DNA from 2 places in the Pseudobacillus sp. 179-B 2D1 NHS genome. Region 2 is predicted to be linked to the other one. Evidence: riboswitches for the same ligand, from Rfam matches in the RefSeq annotation. Region 2 holds a riboswitch; the other holds the start of a gene.
The links. Region 2 has a riboswitch for cyclic di-GMP ahead of ACH0BF_RS03540 (class I adenylate-forming enzyme family protein). Riboswitches for the same ligand answer to the same signal wherever they lie in the genome.
Positions count from the first base shown of each region.

Region 1: linked by a shared signal. The riboswitch ahead of ACH0BF_RS22945 (sensor domain-containing protein) and the one ahead of ACH0BF_RS03540 (class I adenylate-forming enzyme family protein) in region 2 are both predicted to bind cyclic di-GMP.

Region 1 is NZ_JBIQDP010000036.1:13,586-21,656, forward strand. Features, by position in the region: gene ACH0BF_RS22930 (hypothetical protein) at 192-425, shown strand; gene ACH0BF_RS22935 (TrmB family transcriptional regulator) at 831-1,658, shown strand; gene ACH0BF_RS22940 (response regulator transcription factor) at 2,028-2,195, opposite strand; cyclic di-GMP riboswitch class II at 2,860-2,942, shown strand; gene ACH0BF_RS22945 (sensor domain-containing protein) at 3,016-5,172, shown strand; gene ACH0BF_RS22950 (methyl-accepting chemotaxis protein) at 5,232-6,962, shown strand; gene ACH0BF_RS22955 (late competence development ComFB family protein) at 7,198-7,356, shown strand; gene ACH0BF_RS22960 (response regulator transcription factor) at 8,034-8,071, shown strand, end outside.
Region 2 is NZ_JBIQDP010000002.1:237,110-245,180, forward strand. Features, by position in the region: gene yyaC (spore protease YyaC) at 1-526, opposite strand, end outside; gene ACH0BF_RS03520 (isoprenylcysteine carboxyl methyltransferase family protein) at 693-1,208, opposite strand; gene ACH0BF_RS03525 (type III polyketide synthase) at 1,205-2,275, opposite strand; gene ACH0BF_RS03530 (PaaI family thioesterase) at 2,541-2,957, shown strand; gene ACH0BF_RS03535 (aldehyde dehydrogenase family protein) at 3,086-4,528, opposite strand; gene ACH0BF_RS03540 (class I adenylate-forming enzyme family protein) at 4,899-6,398, opposite strand; cyclic di-GMP riboswitch class I at 6,842-6,929, opposite strand; gene ACH0BF_RS03545 (hypothetical protein) at 7,224-7,559, opposite strand; gene ACH0BF_RS03550 (S-layer homology domain-containing protein) at 7,866-8,071, shown strand, end outside.

The DNA of each region.
Region 1 (8,071 bases), on a different contig from region 2:
GGTTCCTGATTACAGAGGAGCCGGCTTAGTAACCCTTAATGCATGTGAAGAGGGGTGTATATTCAGCAGAAGTAGCGATCCATTCTTATTGATGAAACCTATTTGATTATAGAACGTATAAAAACTAAGTTCTTTCATCATGAATATATTAACCAATGCATCATTATTCTAGAGTACAGGAGGTTTGGTTCGTGAAATTTCCCGGCAAGTTCCTGATCAAGTTAATGCTGTTGAGCTCTTATCTCGTAGGCGGTTCTGCTTTTTTTATTCTTTTACTAAGCAAAGAAATTATAACATTAACGAGTCCTTTCTATTTATTAGGCATCTTTTTGTTTGTATACGGATGGGTTTGGTTGGCCCGTACCTACTTGAGTAAACAAAATGAGAGAAACAAACAACTCACTCAACATAAGATTGTCCACTAGACTATCTTCTCACGGTTATTCATAACCACTAATAGGCTAATATCCAAACTTAGGTAACCTTTAGTCATCCAGCAACTCACTCTATTAACGTTTGGCTATTGAAAAATTTGCTATATCGTAAGTCTGAGGAGTTTATTAAAAAGTAAACATCACATTAAGGTAGCAAAAATACCAAAACAGGCATGGATTAGCAAATCCATGCTTTTGTTTGGTCCACCACCGAGCCGCTGTCTCCAAAATTAAGGCCCTATTTTTTAGGATTACTTGCGGCTAACCTCCCGCTCTTAATAGTTGTTACTTAAGTAACAACTTATGGAAGTATATCAGCTACTCATGGAAAAAATCAACAGATTTTGCTAAAATACCAGTTACAAAGGTAGCGACTAAGGTTGTGTTGGAGGGCTTATGAAAGAAGACATTTTAGAAATATTAAAAAATCTAAATTTTACCGAGTATGAAGGGAAAGCATATCTTACTTTGTTGGAAGAATCGCCATTAACTGGCTATGCAGTAGCAAAAAATTCCGGTGTACCACGCTCAAGAATTTATGAAGTTCTGGACAGTCTTACCATGCGTGGAGACATTCTGGTTAGTCCTGGAAACACACCACAATATACACCTGTTCCTGCAAAAGAGCTAATTAAAAGCCGTCGAATGAAGGCAGAAGAGAATTTTGAAATGGCAGAAAAGTCATTAGCGGAGTTTGAACGTTCTGCAAATGACCGTGAAAACATCTGGAATATCACGGGACGCAATGAAATACTTGATAAGGTAAAAGCTTGTATAGCATCTGCAAAAAAAAGAATTCTCTTAGAGATTTGGAAAGAAGAATTTGAAGAATTGGAGTCTGAACTAAGACAGGCAGCAAAAAGAGGAGTTAATGTAACGATTATTATTTATGGGGAAATCGTCTCTGATTTTGCTAATGTTTACCTCCACTATATGGGTCATGAAATTACGGAAAAGTACGGTGGACGATGGCTAGTTATTAGTGGAGATGATTCAGAAGTAGTAGCAGGTATTGTCTCACTGGAGAAAGATAGCCGTGCAGCCTGGACGATGCATGTAGGCTTAGTCATGCCCATTACAGAATTCATGATTCACCATTTGTATCTCATGGAAATTATGGAGAAACATAAAGATCTTTTAGAAGAAAGTTTTGGGAAAAAACTCGTCAATTTACGCCGCAAATTTTCTATCCATCCGAATTTTAAAAAACATTACGTGGACTAAATTTATACTATTATTGTTTTATACAATATAAGAACAAAAGCATTACTTCATAGCAAATAATGCTTTTTTCTTAAACTAACAGGTATTAGAGTTCACAGGCGCGAGCAGCTTCAACAGCCATTGAACTTCAACAATTGGGCGCGACTGCTATGCGATACAGGTAGAAAATGAGCAACTTTTTATAAAAATGAAAATAAGGCTGCTGAATAAGAATCTATTTTTGATCAACCTTTTTCCAAAACATGATTTTTGTATATGCTGCTCAATAAAATGCACCAAGATATTTTTGGTCAAATTTTATTCCAATCTAGCACTACATCTGCTCATGATCGACTCATTTTTAAATTTAAGTACATTAGCTTGAATGTATTATTGTAAACTCTCCAAATTATGTACCTTAAAACAGAGGTTTGTACGATTATTAACATCAAATTTTTCGTAAAGGCTCTGTATATGTTTTTTTATAGTATTTTCACTAATAAATAGCATGTCGGCAATTTGTTTATTGGAATATTCCTTTTTCACGTAGCGCAACACGCCTCTCTCTAGGCGTTAAGGAATTTCCAAAGAAACCGTTTTCAATAACCAGTGCTCATGCAATCTTTGCGCTAAATACCTCAATATAATTTCAAGACACATAACCTCAGTTTTATTAATTTCTTTTTTATTTTTTGAAGTAACAAAGTCCACCAATCCAACAACTCTATTATCCTTTACTAAAAATATTCCTGTGTTGTTATAGAATCCATATTTGTCATAAAGCTATTAAAATACTCACTTTTTTCATAGTCTTTTTTTGATTGAAGATCGAGAAGCCCAATTACACGGCGCTTGGGGATAATGTGTTTTAGTTTGTAAGGAACTAATTGATCCATTTCAAAATAATTGTCTAAATAATCTTTAGTAATGGGGGTACCCCTTATTAGAAATAAATGTATTTTTATGATCAAGGATAAATTAGAAAATGATCAAACCTTTTATAAAATCCAAGCTTAAATGTTCTGAATAGGAATTCACTTTGATAAAACTTTTTCAAAATGAATTCCTAATTACGATAATCTTTTTAGTGCTAAATCTGTCGAGGGGAGGGAGTATTTTACTTCTTCTATATTTTCCATTTTTTATTGACTGTTTAGGCTAAAAGAACTATTATGTTCGTAAGAAGTTATTCAATTAAGCCATTTACTACTTAATATAATAGTCATATAGAGAAGCGATGAACAGCCATTTATATCTGGGCACTTGAATGGCTTGGAGCGACTAGTGCAACCGACTCTTTTCTTAGAGTCGGTTTTTTGTCGAATGGGTTTTATTTAACTTAAACATTATATATTTCATAGAGCTGGAGGAAAATAAATTGAAAAAAGCACCTGTTACACCGGATCTTTCTGAAATTTCTCACTTGATAGAGCCATTAGATGAAAAAAATAAACCAATTGAAGCCTTGTTAAAAGAGTTAAGAGATGTCAAATATGCACTGGATCAGTCTTCTATCATTGCTATCACTGATCAAAAGGGAAGGATCTTTCATGTAAATGACCAGTTCTGTAAAATTTCCAAATATAGCCGAGAAGAATTAATAGGTCAAGACCATCGTATTTTAAATTCAGGCTATCATTCTGGGGGATTTTTCAAACAAATGTGGGCTACAATTGGATCAGGAGAAACCTGGAGAGGAGAGGTGCGGAATAGAGCGAAGGATGGTTCTTTTTACTGGGTAGATACGACGATTGTTCCATTTTTAAATGATCAGGGAAAACCATATCAATATGTGTCGATCCGAAATGATATCAGTTCTCGAAAGAAAATGGAAGAAGAAATGCGAAGAAGCGAGGAGAAATACCGTTTAATTACGGAAAACTCAGCTGACTTGATTTCAATTATTGACAAAGAAGGAAACTTTCAATACATTTCTCCTTCTCATATAACAATACTGGGGCATGACATGTGTGAACTAAAGTCTAACCAGCTCTTCAAGTGGATTCATGAAGAAGATCAAAAGATTTTATACACTGAATTAAGATTGCTAGCTAAAAAGAAAAAAATGTCTTCGCAGATAGAGTTTCGTATTAGAACGAGCAGAAATCAGTATAAGGATATGGAAGCAAGAATTAGTCCCATTATGAACGGGGACAGAAAAGCAAAAGATTTCGTGTTTATCATGAGAGACATAACCGATCGGAAAAAGTCGGAAAAAATGATTTATCATTTAGCCTATCATGATACTTTGACCGATCTGCCGAACCGCAGATTGTTTATGAAGCATTTGCGGGAGGAGATTAAGAAAGCAAAAAGTTCCTCTTCTCAGCTTGCTGTAATGTTTATTGATTTAGATCGATTCAAATTTGTGAATGATTCATGGGGGCATGAGAATGGCGATTTCATTTTAACTAAAGCAGCCGAGCGTATTAAAAAGTCACTTCGTTCATCGGATTTAGTTGCCCGATTAGGAGGCGATGAATTCACTGTACTGCTAAGTGGCATATCCAAAATAGAAGAACTGGAGCGGCTGGTGGAACGGATTCATTTAGACTTCCAAGAACCGTTAGAAATCGCCGGCCAGATGTATACACCTTCCTGTAGTATCGGTATTGCGACCTTTCCGCAAGATGGAGAGAAAGCTGGTGAACTGTTGAGCAAAGCAGATACCGCTCTTTATTTTGTAAAAGAACGAGGCCGGAACGGATATGCCTTTTTCGAAGCAGAAATGGAAGAAAAGTCATTGGAGCGTATTTTATTAGAGAATGAGTTGAGAAAAGCGATTCAGCTTGAGCAGTTTCATATTGATTATCAACCGAAAATAGATCTTTCAAAAAACATATTAATTGGAATGGAAGCGCTCGTGCGTTGGAATCATCCAGAACTGGGGAAGATTTCTCCCAATAATTTTATTCCCTTGGCTGAAGAAACAGGAATAATTATCCCTTTAGGGGAATGGGTACTGCGCCGTGGGTGTGAACAAAATAAAGAATGGCAAGATAAGGGTTATACTCCGCTAAAGATATCCATCAATTTGTCTGCGCGCCAAATCTCGGACCCTGATATTGTAAGGAAAATTGAAAAGATTCTAATAGAAACCAGATTGGAGCCGAAATGGCTTGAGATTGAAGTGACAGAAAGTGTATTTGTTAATATTGAAAATGCAATAACTATTTTACAACAACTTAGAGATTTGGGGATTCATATCTCTATTGATGACTTTGGAACAGGGTACAGTTCATTTAGCTATATTAAGCATTTACCTGTCGATACGCTGAAAATTGATGCTTCGTTCATTCGGGATATTCATCAAAATAAGGAAAGTCAGGCTATTGTGCAAGCTGTCTTGACACTTTCACAAACCCTTGGCATCAATGTGATTGCAGAAGGGGTTGAAAATCAGGGACAGCTAAATGTTCTGAGAGAGGATGGCTGTCTCCAAGGGCAAGGTTTTTTATTTAGTAAGCCTTTGTCTAGTCAGGACTTTGAAGAGTATTTAAAAGAATCTGCCAGAGGTACGGGAATTAAGAGATAGATTAAAGAAGATGCATTAACGACAACGAGCAGCTATATAAGGATTGAGGGAGGAAAAGTATGAAGCTTTTTTCAAAGAAAACAAAGTCATGGATGGACTATTTGGATAATTCTGCGGCAAAAGAGATATCTACAGTAGGAGAAAGGGTGAAAGAACGGCTGGCATTTATGGGAGTCAGCCAAGAAACGCTGGATCATGTGAAGGAAGCTCTGCCCATTCTTCTTCCTTACAAAGAAGAAATAGTGAATCAATTTTACGAGCATATTACTTCTGTAGATCACCTTAAACAAATGATCACAGAACATTCTACAGTTGAGCGCTTAAGGCTGACAATGGAAAGGTATGTTGAGCAGCTCCTCCGAGCGGACGTTGATAAAGAATATATACTGACGAGAATCGTGGTTGGCCAGGTGCACAGCCGCATCCATCTGACAGCAGAACACTTTATTGCTGCGCATCATCTGCTGATTCAAATTATGACAACAATATTGATGGAGAAACTCCATCCGCATCCTAACCAAATGATGAAGATAGTTCTTGCCGTTCAGAAACTAGCAGCCTTCGACCAGCAGCTTATCGTTGAGGTTTACATGGAAGAAACATTTAAATCTTTTCTATTTGGTGTTTCTGACATGCTCAATGACATGACACAGCTGAATACAACAAAGCAGCTGATCACAGAAATGGACAATATAGTGAAGGAAAGTCATAATGTTACAGCTGCTGCCGAGGAAGTGAGCGCCTCTATTATGGAAGTAGCCGATCATTCCGTCAAAGTAGCTGAAAGAACAGATGAAGCCGTTCAATCGGCTGAGCAAAGCAAACAGGTTATTAATGAAGCCTTACAGGATATTCAAAAAGTGGGTCATGTCTACCGTGATGTGACGAGACAAGTCAATCAACTAAATGAGGAAATTGAGCAAATTCAAAGTGTAGTAAAAGTGATTCAAGAAATTACAGATCAAACGAATTTACTTGCTCTAAACGCGAGTATTGAAGCAGCGCGTGCCGGAGAACATGGAAAAGGCTTTGCGGTTGTAGCGAAAGAGGTTCGGAAGTTAGCTGAACATACAAAAGAACAAACCATGCAGATTACCGTCAATATGGAATCTTTGCAAAGCGTTTCTCATCAAGTGACACAACAAATGGGCAGCACTGAAAAGCTGGTTGAGCGAAGTGTTAAAGAAGCCCAGTATGCGGATGAAGCATTAGAAAAAATCGTCTCAACCATGCAGAAAATCAACCAATCGACTTCACAAATTGCGGCAATGACGGAGGAGCAGACTTCTGCGATTATGGAAATTGCCCAACGAAATTCAGCGATGCTTGATCTTGGTACTTTATCTCAAGATATTGCCAAGAGAACGGCTCAAGTAATCTTTGAACTAAGCAAACAGATGGATAAGTATCGCCGCACCTTCTTTGAAACAAATATTAGACTAAATGCCAAAGATGTTATTAAGGTGGCCAAAACAGATCACCTTCTTTGGAAATGGAAGGTTTATAATATGCTGCTTGAGATAGAAACGCTTGATTCGAATCAGGTCTCATCCTATGAAGCGTGCAGGCTCGGTCAATGGTATTACGGCGAGCTACCTCCGTACATTAAAAACCAATCCGCGTTTCAACAGCTCGAAGAGCCTCACCAAGCTGTACATTATTATGCAAAGCAAGCTGTAGAAAGCTACGAACAAGGAAATCTTCCTGAAGCTCAACATGCCTTTGAACAGCTTCAGGAAGCTTCTGATCATGTTATTTCCTTGTTATCTCAGTTGGAAAAAATGATCTAGCAACGTTATACATTGGATGAAACATCTGTTCTTTCTATAACAAGATAGAAAGAACAGTGTACGAAACTGAAGTGAACATACAAAGTTAGACACAGAAATCAGGCAGCTGCTTGGACAATTTGATGGGCATAGGAGCGGCCCTTCACAGCTTAAAAGTGCAGAATAATTTGTTCTTCTAAATAATCATTGATATTTTTTAGCCGCTTCATAATGAAAGAGAAATGAGGGATTAAAAATGGCTGTGCACAATGTAATGGAAGGTGTCATCAAAGGAATAGTTGCAGAGCATTTAGACCGCTTGCATCTTTCTTGTAAATGTGAGAAGTGCCGAGAGGTTATTTTAGCGCTTTCACTAAATAAAGTACGTCCAAAATATATTGTTAAGGACAGTTAGCGTCCTCTAGTGGAGGCAATGCACACGGTTGTGAATACCCAAGAAAACGATAATACAATAGCTATCGTTGCTCAAGCTGCAGCACAAGTTTCTTCAAATAAACGCTGTACCAATATAGAATAAACACAAGATTCATTTACAAGCTTATCAACTAAGTAATTTTCAAGTAAATTATAGGCAAAGAAAAGGAATCTTTGTATTTCAAGTGTTTCATGTTGCCGGAGGTAAAGTTAAAGCAGGAATGGATGATTACTAAGAAAAATTCAAAATGAAAGACGAATTCATCCGTTATTAGGGTCTCGGAGACATTACATACTATCGAAATCATGTGAATTCAATGATTTTTATAAATAAAGGATGATCATCAAATTGCCCAAATTCTTAACTTTAATGCTAAGAATTCGGGCTTTTCCTGTTGAAAGCTCCTTATCGTTATAAAGGTGCAATTTTTGAATACCATCTTGAGTACAGGTTACGAGAAATTAAGTGATAACAATGTATCGGACAATAAATGGTTGGTTGAATTCACTGACACTCAAATGGTGAAAAGTCTAAGTGAAGATGTAATGATAAAAGTAAAACAATTAAAGAATCTTATAAAACTCTTAAGATTTTCTTAAATACTTGTCATAAACATTTTGCATAGTTGTTAATAGAGGAAAGGGAGGAAAAGTGATATGAAAAAGAAAATCCTAATCGTTGAGGATGAGAAGAA
Region 2 (8,071 bases):
AAAGCCGGGTGTTATTTAAAGACTGTGCAGGTGATAGCGGATCTAAATAATTCACTATTGCCCTCAAATGCAAATCCCCTACTTGAGGCAAAGCTTTATTAAGAGCGTTTCCCGGGATAAACGGTTCTTCTTTAAAGAGAATAAAGCCAATTTGATGTTCATCCCCTAAACAAGCATCAATTCCAAACACCAATGGATCACTATGTGTTTTATAAATTTCCTTTAAAACCTTTTCTAAATTTAAAGCGTGGACAGGCTCTTCCAGCGTACCGTATATAGGATAGGGAATTTTTTCTTTTTTCAGCATCGTTCCAACGAGAGGGCCGAGCGAATCTCCTGTCGAACGATCGGACCCGATGCATAAAAAAATAATTTCTTTATTAACTGAATGCTGCAGAGCCCATCTTACTTTACTAGACAAAATCTCTATTTCCCTCTCATCGATTTGGTCTTTGGCAGCCATGTAGTATCCTTTTTTTGCCTTTACTTCATTCTTTTTTCGCTTGGGAAAAGGCCACATATTCATCCCTATCCTCTCTATCTATATAGGTGTCGTAGTAAAAATAATCAAAATCTTATGTTCTATTCTATCAGGTATTTGTTATTTTTCACATCCTTCCTCTCCTTGTTCAACGATTGTTCATCTTATTCTTATGATAGAAAGGGGGTAATAAAAGAAAATATCGGCTGCTTTAAATTCTTTTCAATTTTTGCAGTGCCTTTTCTTCTGCAGGGATTCGTACGAAAAGCAATAACAGTGCATTTGCAACAGAAAAAATTAATGCTGTTCTCCATGCTCCGAAGATGAGCGGAAGTGTGACAATCTCAGTAGCTACTACTACATAGTTTGGATGGGAGATCCAGCGGTATGGACCACGTTTTACTCTCCATGCTCCTGGAAGAACAAGAATTTTTGTATTCCAAAATGGACCAAGAGACGCAAGAGACCAGATACGAAGTACTTGAGCAATTAAAAAAACAGTAAAATACCACTGCCACCCCCATGCCAGCTCTGTTCCCAAATAAAGGGCTTCTGCTAGCCAAGAAACAAAGAATAGGATGTGGAGCCATACAATCCATTTATAATGATCCGCTCCTATTTCTATAGCCCCCTGAGCTCTCATTCTCTTTTCATTGGAGCGAGCATAAATAACTTCCAACAGCCGTTGGATAACAACAAAAATGAATAGGATAAAAAAAAAGTTCATGATTGCTTCTCTCCCCATTCCATCCAGATCATCTCTGAACTAAACCCCGGTCCAAGCGCCGTGAGTAGTCCCTGTTCACCAGAAGCAGGCTGCTGACTCATCACTTCCTTTAAAACGTATAGCACTGTCGGAGAGGACATGTTCCCGTGAGAGGCTAACACGTTTCTTGATGGGGCCGTTTTCTCTTTTGGAAATCCTAGTGACTTTTCGTAGGCATCAATTACTTTTTTTCCACCTGGATGGGCAATAAAGTGGTCGATTTCAATTAATTCTTTGCCGAGCTTACCTAAAAAAAGAGCGGCATTGGGCTTTAACCAGTTTTCAATAATATTCGGAATATCCCTAGAGAAAACGACGTGCAGCCCTCCTTCTTTTACATCCCAGCCCATAACGTCTTCAGCATCAGGCATTAGTGTGGACTGTGTATCTTTAGTAAAGAATCCTGCTCCCTCAACTTGTGCCTCTTCACCAGTAACTAGCGCACACGCTGCACCATCGGCAAATAAGGACGTGCCGATCAAATTGCTTTTTGACATATCAGCATGCTGAAAAGTTAAGCTACATAATTCGACGCAGAGTACGAGCACTTTAGCGCCCGGATAAGCAAGACAATAATCATGTGCCCGGCTGATCCCTGCTGCACCACCTGCACAACCGAGTCCCCAAAGTGGGATTCTCTTTATATGAGCAGGAAATTTTAGTTCATTCATAATACGGGCATCAATAGTCGGTGTCGCCATTCCCGAGCTGGAGACAAAAATTAAGGCATCAATGTCCTCTTTATTGATCTTGGCTTCTTGCAAGCACTTTGTGACAGCTCTGCTTCCGAGACGGACAGATTCTTCAATATATTTCTGATTTTTTTCCTCTAATCCTCTCTCTTTCTCAAACCATGATAATGGAGCTGCAAAATATCGGCTTTCAATTTGTCCGTTACCGAATACCCGCAATAGTCGCTCAATATCGGTGTAATGCTCTCCAAACAAACTCCTTACAACTTTTACTACTTCTTTTTGATCAAAACGATACGGCGGATTCTCAGTCACTACACTCCGAATAAACGGCATCTCTTTCTCATCCCTTCTGCCAACTAAATAATTTACTTGTATCTTTCCCTCTTTAAATGGCTCATACACCCGTCTGTATTGGTTTTTGAAGAGTTTGTTCATCCTCTGTGCCGCCACATTAATTTATCCTTCTAGTGTATAAATTCAATGTAACACTCTTTTTACGATCGTTCATTTAATGTTAATGCAGGAGATCTAGCATACGTTGACGAATAGTTTATTTATTGTTTTGAAAGCGCTTATTTATATAGGAGGATGGATAAGAATGATTAAGACGATTAATTTAAATGAAGTGATCCGCGGGGAAAGTGCTCCACCGGCCTGCGATACAACACTTGGTGTAAAAGTAGTGGAAGCAGGGGAAGGGTATTCAAAAGGAACCTGGTCGATTGAGGACCGGCTGCTAAATGGGAATGGTGTCATCATGGGAGGTTTCGTAGCAGCGGCGGCTGATATTATGATGGCTTATGCCATTACTCCGTTATTGCATGAAAACCAAACGTTTGCGTCAATTAACTTGCAAACAACTTTTCACCGCCCTACCTTTACCGGCGAAGTGGACATCGAAGTCAAGGTAGAGAAGTTCGGTCGCACGGTTTCCTATCTGACTGCAGAATTAAAACAAAATGGGAAATTGACTGCAAGTGTGACTTCTTCTGTTATGATCATGGAGAAAAAGTGAAAATCAATTACCTATTTACCTGCTACTAGCGATATGATTTAAACAAGCGAGGTCTATTTCTACGACATAACAGCCCCTTTGACGAAGCTGTCAGAGGGGCTGTTCCTTGTTCTTTTAATAAGAAGAAATTACATTCGATCCATGTAAACCGTTTTAACCTGTGTATAAAACTCAATTGCCGTTTTGCCTTGTTCGCGTGAACCCGTGCTGGATGCTTTACAGCCGCCAAACGGAACTTGCGGCTCAGCACCAGCTGTTTCTGAATTTACATGAATAATCCCTGCTTCAATGTCATCCGCAAAGCGATGAGCAAAGGTAAGATTATTTGTACAGATAGCTGCACTTAAACCATATTCTGTATCATTAGCCATATCAATTGCCTGTTCATAGCTCTTTACTTTGAATAAGGCAATGACAGGTCCGAAAATTTCTTCCCTGGCAATTCGAGCATTCCGAGATACATTTTCAAAAATGGTTGGCTGCACATAAAAACCGCTGGCAAGCTCTTCATTCGCTGCCATCTCGCCTCCGCACAGAAGAGTCGCTTCTTTCTTGCCAGCTTCTATCATAGCTAGCACGCCGTCTCTTTGGTTTTTTGATACTGCCGGTCCCATAAATGAATCTGCTTCAAGGGGATTTCCCACTTTTAATTCTTTCGTACGTTCAACTAAACGATCACGAAATGCTTCATAGATTCCCTCTTCGACAATCACACGACTCGTTGCCGTACATTTTTGTCCGGTAGATTTAAAAGCGCCATTTATAGCAATACTCACAGCTTTTTCTACATCAGCATCTGCGAGTACGATCAATGGGTTTTTTCCACCCATTTCTAACTGCGCCTTTTTCCCATTTGCTGTTGCTTGATTTTGAATTTGCAAACCAACCTGATTAGAGCCGGTGAAAGAAATAGCTTTGATTCCCGGGTTTTCTACAAGCTCATTGCCGACTACCGACCCTCTTCCGAATACACAGTTTACAACACCCGCTGGCATCCCAGCTTCGTCAAAGGCTTTCATGACGTGATAAACAGACTTCGGAGTAAGATCTGCTGGCTTAATCACTATTGTGTTTCCATAAATAAGAGCTGGTGCGAGTTTCCAAACTGGAATAGCGATTGGAAAGTTCCAAGGAGTAATTAATGCAATTGGGCCAAGTGGGACACGGTTCGTATATAAAAGTGTGTCTGCATTGGCAGATGGAATCACGTCACCGATTGGCTGAAGACCTTCTGCTGCGTAATACTCTAGAATACTAATGGCACGCTGTGTCTCTCCAATTGATTCTGCAAGTGTTTTACCTTCTTCAAGCGCCAAGTCCCGCCCTACTTCTTCTATATTTTCACTTAAGATCGCTGCTGCCTTACGCAGATAGGATGCCCGTGTTTGGGAAGAGCATTTTTTCCATGACAAAAACGCTTCCTTCGCTGCTGCTACTGCTTCTTGAACATCCTCTTTTGAGCTAGAAGGAAATTCCCCTAGAATTTCTCCATTATGAGGACTTGTATTTTCTTTGTATTCCCCTGTAATTGGTTCTTTCCACTGTCCATTAATGTAATTTAAATAACGCATTGTTTCTCCTCCTCTTTCAACAATAATCACTTATACTGCTTTATCAAAAAAGCAATCGGGCATCTGTTCCTATCAGTTTGTCTATCTATCGTTCACTCGCAAATGAGTGGCAATGTTTCCCCAGACTATGCCGAAAAGTGAGAGGGAATGCGGATTCTACATTTGGTAAAAGTGTCGTGAATAGTGGAACTTTTTTTAGTTTAGCATATTTTCAGTTATTAGAAATAGCGAAATGGTTGTCTTGCAATCAAATGTTAGATGATTTTTCAGAGACCTGTACTTCATTCTGATTTCCTTCCTCTTCAGCTATGTATGAGCTTTTTAAAAGGAATGCTTTTATTAAGATAAACCGTCTCACCATGTAAAAGAATTAACTCTTTTCTTCAATATTCGCAATTAATTTTTGCGCCTCTTGCTTTAAGGTCACTTTATCCACTTTTCCTTGAACTAAAGGAATATCTTCCAAAATAAAAATCTTATCCGGAACCTTGAAACTGGCCAAACGGTCTCTACAATAATTGTAAATCTCGCTTAATGGAATTTCTTTCTTTTTGATAATAAAAGCAATGACTTGTTCGCCAAAGATGGCATGAGGCATTCCTAAAACCGCTGCTTTTTCTACTGCTTCATGCTTCGTTAGCATTTGTTCAATTTCGCCCCGGATAACCTGTTGTCCGCCTTTCTTGATCATATCTTTTTTTCGACCAACGACTTTAATTTTTTGCTCACTCGTGATTTTCGCCAAATCTCCTGTACTAAACCAGCCTTCTTTATACAGTTCTTCTGTTAGCTCCGGGCATTTATAATAGCCAAGAAATTTACAAGGTGTTTTAAAATGTAATTCACCTACGCCTTCTTTGGATAGATTCTCCAAATTATACGCCACTCCAGGTGTTAACGACCATTCTACTCCCTCCCGAATATCAGACTCTGTGTACATAAGGGCTCCTAATTCCGAGAGACCATACATACTAGTGATTTTACAATGATGTAAGGGGTCAAGTCCTTCAAAAAATTCGGCCGTAATCATTTCCCCAGCCAAGCTTACTTCCGTTAGCGATTTAAGCACAGATATATCACTAACTTTGTCAAACATACATAAAGCTTTGAATAACGAAGGACTGGTCACTAGTTTATTCGCAGGATTCCACTTCATTAGTTTTAAAATTGCCGGAAAACTAAATGATTCAGTAGCAACAATCGTGATTTGAGAATGAAGCCCCGCCAGCAGCCAGCAAAGCCCATACAACACCGATGTTGGAACCACCAGGAAAACCTTGTCTTCTTTTGAGAGGCTAGCCCCCTTAGTTAGTGCCCTTTCGGCAAACTCAAAAAAGGCTCTATCAACTATTATTCCCTTTGGTGTTCCCGTGCTGCCGGATGTGCACCCGATGATGTAAGGCGAGTGGTCCGCTTCCCTTCGTTTTGGTTTCCCAGCAATGATCTCCGTTTTCCATTCATGACCATCGGCTGATTCAATGATCGCAACCTCCTCACCCACAGAGCCTGCCCATGCCCGCACAGTTTTTTCTAAATAGAAACCGTTGTGTTCCTTGACTGTAAAGACGATATGCGGATCAATAAAGGATAGGATTTGAGTTAAATCTTCTTTTCTTAAGAGTGGGCTTATCGGGACAACTGTTCCGCCTAACTTGTTCACCGTGAGTAAGATACTTAAAAAAGTAGCCACCCCTGGTACAATGATCGCTACTTTTTTCCCTTTGATATCACCCATATCTTTCAAAATTGAATGATATTCTTTGACACTTTTCTTTAGGTCTCCTAACGTGTACGTCCCTGTTTGTGTAATTAGAGCTCTTTTAGATAAATCTGCTTCTTCACAAAAAATCCAATTATATAAATCCGTCATACGGACCTTCCTTTCGTAAGAAAACGTGCCATCTTTTCTAACATGTATAGCATGTATCAAAAAGAATGAACGCTGCTTTCAATTTCCTTTAAATTTAGACCATCAAGCACATTAGACAACTCTTGTTTTACGTTGAATTTTTATTAGTAACATAAGTTTTAAGCAAGCTTTCTATAATTAACTTTAACAGAGCAGCTTAACAAAGAGGGCGCCTTTTAAAAAAACATATTTTTTGATGCTTCGATAAATAGTTGCATGAACGCTTCTATTCTTAGAGAGTTTTTGTTAACTTATCTATTAAAAATTAAATTCCCTCTTAATATTCCGCATCTTCCCCCTACAATTTAGTGAAAGTCATACAAAAAGGCCTGCCAAAGATTGGCAGGCCTTTTTGTATCAGGGTACTCTCATAAAGAGCATCCCTGATTTTTGCCCAATCCTCTTTCTGTAACCAGGAGGCCATAGCTAAAAAATAACCGCAGGCCCTTAGCTTTGCGTCCTTATCTCTGGACAAGCTTTCCATCCTCGTTTGTAAATACAGCTTATTCCTGACAAATCTTAAGTCACAGAGCCTTCTCATGGTTATGATAATCGTTCTAAAAGTAAATGTAAACATCAATGTATAAATTAACCATTTCTTGTTCATATTTGACGAAAAGACCAATTATAGTTATTGCTTACTTCATATTTCTTCGTAGCAAGCTCTTTTATCATCGACGCTCACTTAGCTTATAAGCCCCCAAAATACATAGGCTCTTTCATTAACATTCATTAACGAGTGATGAATGGTAGAAAGAATGAAAAACTCCGGTACGTCTTCTCAGCCTATGAGTGAGCAGTTTCCTGCACACTCTCTTTTCCCTTTACTTTGTCAATCTTATCGATGAACATTTGAAACACTTTTTTCTTTTCTTCCAAATCCTTGATTTCTTCCTTTAGCTGATTAAACCTCTTTTCAAAAGGGGTATGATAAAGCTCACGGATATTGCGAATAATGTCTTCGTTAATTGTTGACTGAATCACTTGTTTAGTGATGCTGAATTTATAAGAATACACCTGTAGTTCCCGCTTGATTTCCTCGTATTCCTTATCTATATCTTTTAACAATTCGCCAATCTCGCGTTTCCATTCTTCTAAAGACTTCTTTACATGTTCCTCCATGTGTGGACTCCTTTATCCGTCATAGTATGTATCTTATTTATTGCTACCTTTCATTGTAGCAATTGAACTTTTCATCTTCTTTTCTATGAAATTACATGGAAATAAAAAATGAGTAACATCTTTTATTTTTTACCGTAACAGAAAAAAAGATTGCTGTATTTTCTTAAATCTTTTTCCTTCTATAGTAGAATGGACCCCTTATCTTGTTCTTTATTTTCTGTTACGATTAATCGGTAGATGAAAAACTATCATATTATGGAAGATTACAAAAATCATAGGAAGTTTTTTGAAAGAAAGGAGTCTATTATGAGAAAACTAACTGCGTTTTTCCTCACTCTTTTGTTGGTTCTCCCGATTATACCCTCTCCCTCTGCCGCAGATGACATCAGCGGTGCATTAGAAAAAGAAATGAGAGCGATGGTTGAGAAAGGAATTGTCTCTGGCTACGGAGAAGGACGCTATGCCCCAAAGGAAAAAGTAACAAGAGGACAATTCGCTGCTTTCTTAGCGCG